2 regions of the Streptomyces sp. NPDC060194 genome follow, and region 2 is predicted to be linked to the other one. Evidence: riboswitches for the same ligand, from Rfam matches in the RefSeq annotation. Region 2 holds a riboswitch; the other holds the start of a gene.

Evidence for each region. Region 2 has a riboswitch for glycine ahead of gcvP (aminomethyl-transferring glycine dehydrogenase). Riboswitches for the same ligand answer to the same signal wherever they lie in the genome.
Region 1: it holds a riboswitch for glycine, as region 2 does, so the genes downstream of both, gcvT (glycine cleavage system aminomethyltransferase GcvT) here and gcvP (aminomethyl-transferring glycine dehydrogenase) in region 2, are expected to answer to the same signal.

Annotation. Positions count from the first base shown of each region.
Region 1 covers NZ_JBHWZH010000026.1:25,085-30,028, forward strand. Annotated here, with positions in the region: gene ACFWEG_RS08600 (ABC transporter substrate-binding protein) at 1-53, opposite strand, end outside; gene ACFWEG_RS08605 (enhanced serine sensitivity protein SseB C-terminal domain-containing protein) at 233-985, opposite strand; gene ACFWEG_RS08610 (enhanced serine sensitivity protein SseB) at 1,154-1,942, opposite strand; gene ACFWEG_RS08615 (AAA family ATPase) at 2,125-2,835, opposite strand; glycine riboswitch at 3,067-3,162, shown strand; gene gcvT (glycine cleavage system aminomethyltransferase GcvT) at 3,324-4,466, shown strand; gene gcvH (glycine cleavage system protein GcvH) at 4,528-4,905, shown strand.
Region 2 covers NZ_JBHWZH010000176.1:69-5,012, reverse strand. Annotated here, with positions in the region: gene ACFWEG_RS26030 (DNA polymerase IV) at 1-1,386, shown strand, start outside; gene ACFWEG_RS26025 (PRC-barrel domain-containing protein) at 1,305-1,679, opposite strand; glycine riboswitch at 1,794-1,903, shown strand; gene gcvP (aminomethyl-transferring glycine dehydrogenase) at 2,092-4,944, shown strand, end outside.

The DNA of each region.
Region 1 (4,944 bases), on a different contig from region 2:
ACCGCGAGGGCGGCGGTCAGTGCCCGCACCGCCCTGGATTCGAATATTCGCATGGGTCCACCCCGAGGGTTCCGACGACAGGCCTTGGCGGCGTGAACACTACAGTCGGCTTTCAGCGGGGAGAACAGTCCGCATACCGGTGATACCGAGTCGAGACCAGGGGAGCCAACAAACCCCCCCGGAACCGGACATCGTCGCGGGAGAAGTTAACCTCCGGGACACAAACCGCTGTTCAGCGGTGGTGCGCCGGGGGGTATCCGTAGCCGGGCTGCGGGGCGGCGGTGGCGGAGGGCGCGGCTCCGTGGGCGTCCCGGTCGTAGAACGGGCGGGCGTTTGCGCGCAGCCACATCACGACGGGGTCGTACGCGTCGGACATGGCCACGGTCGAGACCGGCAGCCCCTCGGGGACGGCGCCCACCGACTGCCGCATCATCGCGCGGGTGGCCTCGACGGACGACCGGGCGGTGTCGTACAGATCGAGCCCGATCGCCAGATAAGGGGCGCCGAGTGCGGGTTGCACCCAGGCCCGGCGCAGCGACCGGACGGCGGTGGTGCGGTGGGCGTTCTGGGTGAGCAGCGCGTAGAACTGCGGGAGCTCGATCGACGGCTCGGTCATCCGCAGCGGGCCGGCCGGCAGCCGGTCGAGGCCCGCGGCGATCCGGCGCAGGTCGAGCCAGGGGACGCCGACGCCGCCGCCGGGGGCGTGCGGGTTGAGCCACAGGCCGTAGTGGTCGGGGTAGAGCGAGCGGGCGATGTCGGCGCCGGCGACGACCTCGTAGGAGCGGTTCCAGCCGGAGGCGGCCAGCTCCTGCGCGGAGGTCACGCAGGGGGCGTAGCCGAGGCCGCCCACCTCCATGTTCCCGTACTGGGCGTCCGGCGAGCCCTCCTGGCCCTGCCAGAGCAGCATCCACACCTGCCCGGCGGCGAGGGACCGGAGCAGCGCCTCGTACGCGTCGAGGCGTCCCGGGGTCACCTGGCCGAGCATCCGCTCGACCTGGCCGGCTGCCGCGTTCACTTCTGACCGCCCCATCTCCCGCACGGCCCGCCACCCGGGCACCCTCCGGGCCATCAAACCAGCTTAAGCCCCCGGGGCCCATGGGGGGCGTGCCGCGTCGTGGGCGGTTGCGGCGGAACCGCGCCTTCCGCCCGGTGTTCAGCCGGTGGTGCGGACGTAGAAGGGGCGGACGCGGTCGCGGAGGTAGTGGGCGGCGGGGTCCTGGGTGATGTCGAGCAGGACGATGTTGACCGGCCAGGGGGTGGGGGCGCGGTGCAGGGCGCGGCCGAGGGCCTCGCCGGGGACGGTGGTGTCGGCGGTGACCCAGTCGGTCAGCTCGACCCCTATGAACATCACGGGGTCCCCGCCCTCGACGCTGGCCAGGCAGCGGCGGGCCGTGCGCACGGTGCCGGTGGCCTCGAACTCCGCGGACGCCGCGGCCAGGAAGTCGACCGGCTCGTGCTGCCAGTCCGGCTCGAACAGCCGGACCCGGCCGCCGGACGCGGGCCCGTCGAGCGCGGTGCGCCCGGCCCGGCACAGTTCGGCGACCGCGGGCGGCGGCAGCGGGACGCCGACCGCCCCGCCCGGGTTGACCGCGATGCCGACCTGCGGCGGCAGGCCGCGGGCGAACTCGACGGCCGGGGCCACCGCGAAGGACATGTGCGAGCCGACGCACGCCATGAACTGCTGCTCGGAGCTGAAGACGGGCACGAACGCCGCCCCGTCGATCTCCAGCATCGGCAGGTCGAGGTCCGGGCTGGTGGGGTCGCCGCCGTTCGGCAGCGGCACCCAGACCCGGCCCCGGCCGAGCACCTCGACGATCCGGCCGCCCGCGCCCGGCACCCCGAGCGACGCGGCGAGCACCTCCTCGACCTCGTTGGCCGGCCAGCCCGGCGCGGCCTGGCCGTGCTCGCGCGGCCCGGGGAAGTCCGATCCGGGGAAGTCCATCTGTGCCACCTGCTGCCCCACCTGGTGCTCTGCCTGCTCGGCGCGTTGCCGTACGACGGGGCCGACTCTAGTGCCCCGGGACCGGCCGGCACGGCGGGAACCCGTCCTCCGCACCCCGGCCGCACCCGACGGAGCCGCCCGCCGCACGCGGCCGCCCCCGTCCCCGCGCCCCCCGCGCGGGCTCAGCCGCGGCCGAAGGTGATCGCCCTCAGCTCGCGCGCCGCGTCGCGGTCGGCGAGGACCGCCGAGGCGCAGCCGGCCGGCAGCACGCCCGCCTCCGCGTCGGCGACCAGCCGCCCGACGGCCGCGCGGTGCCGGCCGAAGGCGTGCCCCGAGACGCCCCGGCCGCGCTCGGCCTGGCCGCCGAGCGCCTCCTCGGGCGTCGCGTCGAGCAGCAGCAGGTGCAGCCCGCTGCCGCGCCGCCGCGCCTCGCGGACCAGCCAGCGCCGCACCCAGGCCTGGCTGCCGCAGTCGTGCACGACGACGCTCTCGCCACTGCGCAGCGCGGCGCGCAGCCCGGCGTAGTGGGCGAACCGGACGAGCGGGCGGTAGACGCCGTAGGGCAGGTGGCGCGGGAGCCGGCGCTCCCAGCGCTCGCGGGCGTCCTGGGAGTCGATGCGGGCGACCGCGACGGTGTTGCGGATGAGCGTGGACTTCCCGCTGCCGGGCAGTCCGGAGACCACGACGAGGTCGCCGGGCGCGAAGGCGAGGACCCGGGGGCCGCTCCCCCGGCGGCCCCGCAGGTCGCGGACGTCCCCGAGCGGAGCCGTCCGGGCGGGCGCGGCGAGCCGCTGGCCCGCGGCCCGCTGGCCCGCCGCCCACTGCCCCGGCAGCGCGCGCCGGACCGTTCCGGACGCCGTGGCGTATGCGCCGGCCACTGAAGTTCTCTGCACGTGCCCTGCCTCCCCCTGGGGCTCCGTCCGGTCGGCTCGGGAGCCGACCGGGTCGGACCCCGACCGCTGTGCGACTGCTTCCCCCTGAGTGTAAAGAGACGGTAATGGGCCGCAAACGGTTTCGGCTGTTCCGGCGGGCCCTTCACCCGGGCGGGGACCGGGTGCGGGGACGACCGGACCCCCGTGGGGCGGTCGTGCAATGATGGCCCCGCCAACTGCATACCGGCCGTTCGAATCCGCGCGGGAGAGTCCCCGGCCACCGCCGCCGGGGCGCCGAAGGAGCAAGCCCTCCCTTGAATCTCTCAGGCCCCGTACCGCGCGGACGAGGCACATCTGAAAAGTGAGCCGTACCGGCTCCACCCAAGGTGCAAACCGTGTTCCCCGCCCCGCGCGACCGCGCGCGGGTGGACACGGTGAACCTCTCAGGTTCCGATGACAGATGGGGAGGACCGCCCTCGTCCGCCCGGCCATGCCCTGGAGTCCTACCGATGAGCAACGCCACCACCCCCGACGGCGCTCCCCGCCGCACCGCGCTCGACGCCCTGCACCGCTCGCTGGGCGCCACCATGACCGACTTCGCGGGCTGGGACATGCCGCTGCGGTACGCGAGCGAGCGGGAGGAGCACACGGCCGTCCGCACCCGGGCCGGGCTCTTCGACCTCTCGCACATGGGCGAGATCACGGTCAGCGGCCCGCAGGCCGTGGACCTGCTGAACTACGCGCTGGTCGGCAACATCGGCACGGTCGGCACCGGCCGGGCCCGGTACACGATGATCTGCCGCGAGGACGGCGGGATCGTCGACGACCTGATCGTCTACCGGCTCGAGGACACCGTGTACATGGTCGTCGCCAACGCCGGCAACGCCCAGGTCGTCCTCGACGCCCTCACCGCGCGCGCCGCCGGCTTCGACGCCGAGGTCCGCGACGACCGGGACGCCTACGCGCTGATCGCCGTCCAGGGCCCGGAGTCCCCCGGCATCCTGGCCTCGGTCACCGACGCCGACCTCGACGGGCTGAAGTACTACGCCGGGCTGCCCGGCACCGTCGCCGGCGTCCCCGCGCTGATCGCCCGGACCGGCTACACCGGTGAGGACGGCTTCGAGCTGTTCGTCGCCCCCGCCGACGCCGAGCCGCTGTGGCGGGCGCTGACCGAGGCCGGCGCGGCCGCCGGACTGATCCCCTGCGGGCTCTCCTGCCGCGACACCCTCCGCCTGGAGGCCGGCATGCCGCTCTACGGGCACGAGCTGACCACCGCGCTGACACCGTTCGACGCGGGCCTCGGCCGGGTGGTGAAGTTCGACAAGACCTCCCACGGCGACGACTTCGTCGGCCGGAAGGCGCTGGAGGCCGCCGCCGCGCAGGCCGAGTCCGCGCCCCCGCGCAGGCTCGTCGGCCTCATCGCCCAGGGCCGCCGCGTCCCCCGCGCCGGGATGTCCGTCGTCGCCGGCGGTCAGGTGGTCGGCGAGGTCACCTCCGGCGCCCCCTCCCCCACCCTCGGCAGGCCGATCGCGATGGCCTACGTCGACGCCGCGTACGCGGAGGCCGGGACGGAAGGGGTCGGGGTCGACATCCGCGGCGCCCACGAGCCGTACGACGTCGTCGCGCTGCCGTTCTACAAGCGGCAGAAGTAGCGCCGCCCCCGCCGGACCCCCGCTTTTTGACCACACCCCCGCGTACAGGAGAATCCACCCCATGAGCAACCCCCAGGACCTGCGGTACAGCAAGGAGCACGAGTGGCTGTCGGGCGCCGAGGACGGCGTCTCGACGGTCGGCATCACGGCGCACGCGGCGAACGCGCTCGGCGACGTGGTGTACGTCCAGCTCCCCGAGGTCGGCGACACGGTGACCGCGGGCGAGACCTGCGGCGAGCTGGAGTCGACGAAGTCGGTCTCCGACCTCTACTCGCCGGTCTCCGGCGAGGTGGTCGAGGCCAACCAGGACGTCGTGGACGACCCGGCGCTCGTGAACTCCGCTCCCTTCGAGGGCGGCTGGCTGTTCAAGGTGCGCGTCGCCGAGGAGCCGAAGGACCTGCTCTCGGCCGACGAGTACGCCGCCTTCTCCGGCAGCTGAACCGGCGGCTGAGCCCCGGCGGCCGGGCGTCCGGCCGCC
Region 2 (4,944 bases):
CGCGGGGTCGTGGCGACGGCGTCGTACGAGGCGCGCCGCTTCGGGGTGCACTCCGCGATGCCCATGGGGCAGGCCCGCAGGCTGGCGCCGAACGCCGCCTACCTGGTGCCGCGCTTCACGCTCTACCGCGAGGTCAGCGAACAGGTCATGGGGCTGCTGCGGGAGCTGTCGCCGCTCGTCGAGCCGCTCAGCCTCGACGAGGCGTTCGTCGACCTGGAGGCCGGCGGCGCCGCGCACGACGCCCCCTCCGCGCTGGCCGTGGGCGAGCGGCTGCGCCGGGACATCCGCGCCGTGACGGGCCTGACCGGGTCCGTGGGGCTCGCGGCGACGAAGATGCTCGCCAAGATCGCGTCCGAGGAGGCCAAGCCGGACGGGCTCGTCGTGATCGACGCCGGCACCGAGCGGGCGCACATCGCCCCCCTGCCCGTCCGCACGCTGCCCGGGGTCGGCCCCGCCACGGGGGAGCTGCTGCGGCGCGCGGGCATCGTGACCGTCCAGGAGATCGCCGACGCCGGCCAGGACGAACTGGTGCGCCTCCTGGGGATGGCGCACGGGGCCTCGCTGCACGCGATGGCCCTCGGGCACGACGAGCGGCCCGTCGTCTCCGACCGCGACGCCAAGTCGGTGTCCGTGGAGGACACCTTCGCCGTCGACATCCACGACCGGACCCGGGTGCGCGCCGAGGTCGAGCGGCTCGCCGACCGCTGCGTGGCGCGTCTGCGGGCGGCCGGCCGGTCCGGGCGGACCGTGGTGCTCAAGGTGCGCCGCTACGACTTCTCCACGCTGACCCGGTCGGAGACCCTGCGCGGGCCCACCGACGCCCCCGCCGTCGTCCGCGAGGCCGCCGGCCGGCTGCTGGAGTCGGTCGATACCACCGGCGGCGTGCGGCTGCTCGGCGTCGGCGTCACGGGACTGGCGGACTTCACCCAGGAGGACCTCTTCGCCCAGGCCGCCGAGGAGCGGGCCGCGCAGCGCCTCGCCGCGGAGGGCGGGAGCCCGGAGCCGGGGGAACGCCCGGAGCCCGACCCGCACGAGGCCGAGCCCGAGCCCTCGGCTCCGGCGGAGGAGCGCCGCTGGCTCGCGGGCCACGACGTGACGCACGCCGTGCACGGGGCGGGCTGGGTGCAGGGCAGCGGGGTCGGACGGGTCACCGTCCGCTTCGAGACGCCGGCGTCCACCCGGCCGGGCCGGGTGCGGACCTTCCGGACGGACGACCCCGACCTCGCGCCGGCCGACCCGCTGCCCCTGGTGACGCCCGCCGGGACCGCGGCCGGGGGCGACGATGGGCCGCCGCCCCCGGAGGATCACTCCTCGCCCGAGCTCGCCAGCCGCCCGAAGTCGCGGTCGGGAGGGACCTCGCCCGGGGCCGCCACGTCGAGCCCGTAGTGCCGGTAGAGCTGGAGCTCCTGCTCGGGGGAGAGGTGGCGGCCGACGCCGAAGTCGGGCGCGTCCTTGATCAGGGCGCGGTCGAAGGGGACGCTCAGCACGTCGTCCCGCAGCACGCTGGGCTCCAGCGGGACGAACGCGTCCCGGCCGAAGAGCCCGGTGCGCACCGCCGCCCACTCCGGGGCGCCGGTGGCGTCGTCCAGGTACACCTCGTCGACGGTGCCTATCCTGACCCCGTGACGGTCGTACGCCTTGCGGCCTATCAGGCTGCGCGGATCGATTCCGGTCTGCACGGTCCCTCCAACTGGTCGCAATCCGTCATGAATACCCAGGGAAGTGCACAACCGGGGCGGCGGCCACTCGAAAGCCGCGCGTAACCGGCCGCTGGTAGGCTTCACATCGGCTGTCGACCCCGCGCGGGAGAGTCCGCCGACGGAGGTCGCGAGGCGTCCGCAGCGGGCGCCGAAGGAGCAAATCCTCCCCGGAATCTCTCAGGCCCACGTACCGCGCGGACGAGGTCACTCTGGAAAGCAGGGCGAGGCGCCGGGCACCTCTCCGGCACCGCGCCCTCACCGACGGTGCAAACCGGCGCGTCCTGTGACGGGCCGGTGAAGCTCTCAGGTCCCGATGACAGAGGGGGAGGCCGTACGGGTACCCGCGTCGTGGTACCCCTCGCAGGTCGTGTCGACCAGGAGGCCTCTTTCGATGACCGCCCACCGCATCCCGCTCTCTGACCTCGAGCGCGGCATTCCCTTCGAGAATCGCCACATCGGACCGGACAGCGAGGCCCGGGCCAAGATGCTGGCCCAGGTCGGCTACGGCTCGCTCGACGAGCTGACCGCGGTCGCGGTGCCCGACGTCATCAAGAACACCGAGGCCCTCGCGCTGCCCGAGGCGCGCACCGAGGCCGAGGTGCTGGCCGAACTGCGGACGCTCGCCGACCGCAACCAGGTCCTCGGTTCGATGATCGGGCTCGGCTACTACGGCACCTTCACCCCGCCCGTCATCCTGCGCAACGTCATGGAGAACCCCGCCTGGTACACGGCGTACACGCCCTACCAGCCGGAGATCTCGCAGGGCCGGCTCGAGGCGCTGCTCAACTTCCAGACGGTCGTCGCCGAACTGACCGGGCTGCCCACCTCCGGCGCCTCCCTCCTCGACGAGGGCACCGCCGCGGCCGAGGCCATGGCCCTCTCCCGCCGCATGGGCAAGGTCAAGAACGGCGTCTACCTGATCGACGCCGACACCCTGCCCCAGACCGTCGCCGTCATCCGGACCCGCGCCGAACCGACCGGCGTCGAGATCGTCGTCGCCGACCTGCGCGACGGCATCCCGGCCGAGGTCGCCGAGCGCGGTGTGACCGGGGTGCTGCTCCAGTACCCGGGCGCCTCCGGCGAGGTGCGGGACCTGAAGCCCGTCATCGAGCAGGCGCACGGGCTCGGCGCGGTCGTCACCGTCGCCGCCGACCTGCTCGCGCTGACGCTGCTCACCCCGCCCGGTGAGCTCGGCGCGGACATCGCCGTCGGCTCCACCCAGCGCTTCGGCGTGCCCATGGGCTTCGGCGGGCCGCACGCGGGCTTCATGGCCGTCCGCGAGAAGTTCGCGCGCAGCCTGCCGGGCCGGCTCGTGGGCGTCTCCGTGGACGCGGACGGCGACCGGGCCTACCGGCTCGCGCTGCAGACCCGCGAGCAGCACATCCGCCGCGAGAAGGCCACCAGCAACATCTGCACCGCCCAGGTGCTCCTCGCCGTCATGGCCGGCATGTACGCCGTCTACCACGGCCCGGACGGGCTGCGCGCGATCGCCCGCCGCACCCACCGCTACGCCACGATCCTGGCCGCCGGCCTGACCGCCGGCGGCGTCGAGGTCGCGCACGAGGCGTACTTCGACACGCTCACCGTCCGGGCGGCCGGCCGCGCGGCCGAGGTCGTCGCCGCGGCCCGCGAGCGCGGCGTCAACCTGCGGCTCGTCGACGCCGACACCGTCGGCATCGCCTGCGACGAGACCACCACCCGGGCCCAGCTCGCCGCCGTCTGGGGCGCCTTCGGCGTCGACGGCGACATCGAGGCCCTGGACGCCTCCGCCGCCGACACCCTGCCCGCCGCGCTCCTGCGCGAGGACGAGTACCTGGCCCACCCGGTCTTCCACCGCCACCGGTCCGAGACCTCGATGCTGCGCTACCTGCGCTCGCTGTCGGACAAGGACTACGCGCTCGACCGCGGCATGATCCCGCTCGGCTCCTGCACGATGAAGCTGAACGCGACCACCGAGATGGAGCCGGTCACCTGGCCCGAGTTCGGCCAGCTGCACCCCTTCGCCCCCGCCGACCAGGCGCAGGGCTACCTCACCCTCATCCGGGAGCTGGAGGACCAGCTCACCGAGGTCACCGGCTACGACAAGGTCTCCCTCCAGCCCAACGCCGGCTCCCAGGGCGAGCTGGCCGGTCTGCTCGCCGTGCGCGGCTACCACCGGGCCAACGGCGACACGCAGCGCACCGTCTGCCTCATCCCGTCCTCCGCGCACGGCACCAACGCGGCCAGCGCGGTGATGGCCGGCATGAAGGTCGTCGTCGTGCGCACCGCCGACGACGGCGAGGTGGACGTCGACGACCTGCGGGCGAAGATCGAGCAGCACCGCGACGAGCTCGCCGTCCTGATGATCACCTACCCGTCCACGCACGGGGTGTTCGAGGAGCACGTCGCCGACATCTGCGCCGCCGTGCACGACGCCGGCGGCCAGGTCTACGTCGACGGGGCCAACCTCAACGCGCTGGTCGGGCTCGCCAAGCCCGGGCACTTCGGGGGCGACGTCTCCCACCTCAACCTGCACAAGACCTTCTGCATCCCGCACGGCGGCGGCGGCCCGGGCGTCGGACCGGTCGCGGTGCGCGAGCACCTCGCGCCGTACCTGCCCAACCACCCGCTGCAGCCGGCCGCGGGCCCGGAGACCGGGGTGGGCCCGATCTCGGCGGCCCCGTGGGGCTCGGCCGGCATCCTGCCGATCTCCTGGGCGTACGTGCGGCTCATGGGCGGCGAGGGGCTGCGGACCGCCACCCAGGTCGCGGTCCTCTCCGCCAACTACATCGCCAAGCGGCTCGAACCGCACTACCCGGTGCTCTACACCGGCCCCGGCGGTCTCGTCGCCCACGAGTGCATCATCGACCTGCGCCCGCTGTCGAAGTCCAGCGGCGTCAGCGTCGACGACATCGCCAAGCGGCTCATCGACTACGGCTTCCACGCCCCGACCATGTCGTTCCCGGTCGCCGGCACGCTGATGATCGAGCCGACCGAGAGCGAGGACATCGACGAGCTCGACCGGTTCTGCGACGCGCTCATCGCGATCCGCGCCGAGATCGAGAAGGTCGCCTCCGGCGTCTGGCCGGCCGATGACAACCCGCTGCGCAACGCCCCGCACACCGCCGCAGCCATCGGCGCGGACTGGGGGCACGCCTACACCCGCGAGGAGGCGGTCTTCCCCGCCGGCGTGACGCCCGCGGCGAAGTACTGGCCGCCGGTGCGCCGGATCGACCAGGCCTACGGCGACCGCAACCTGGTCTGC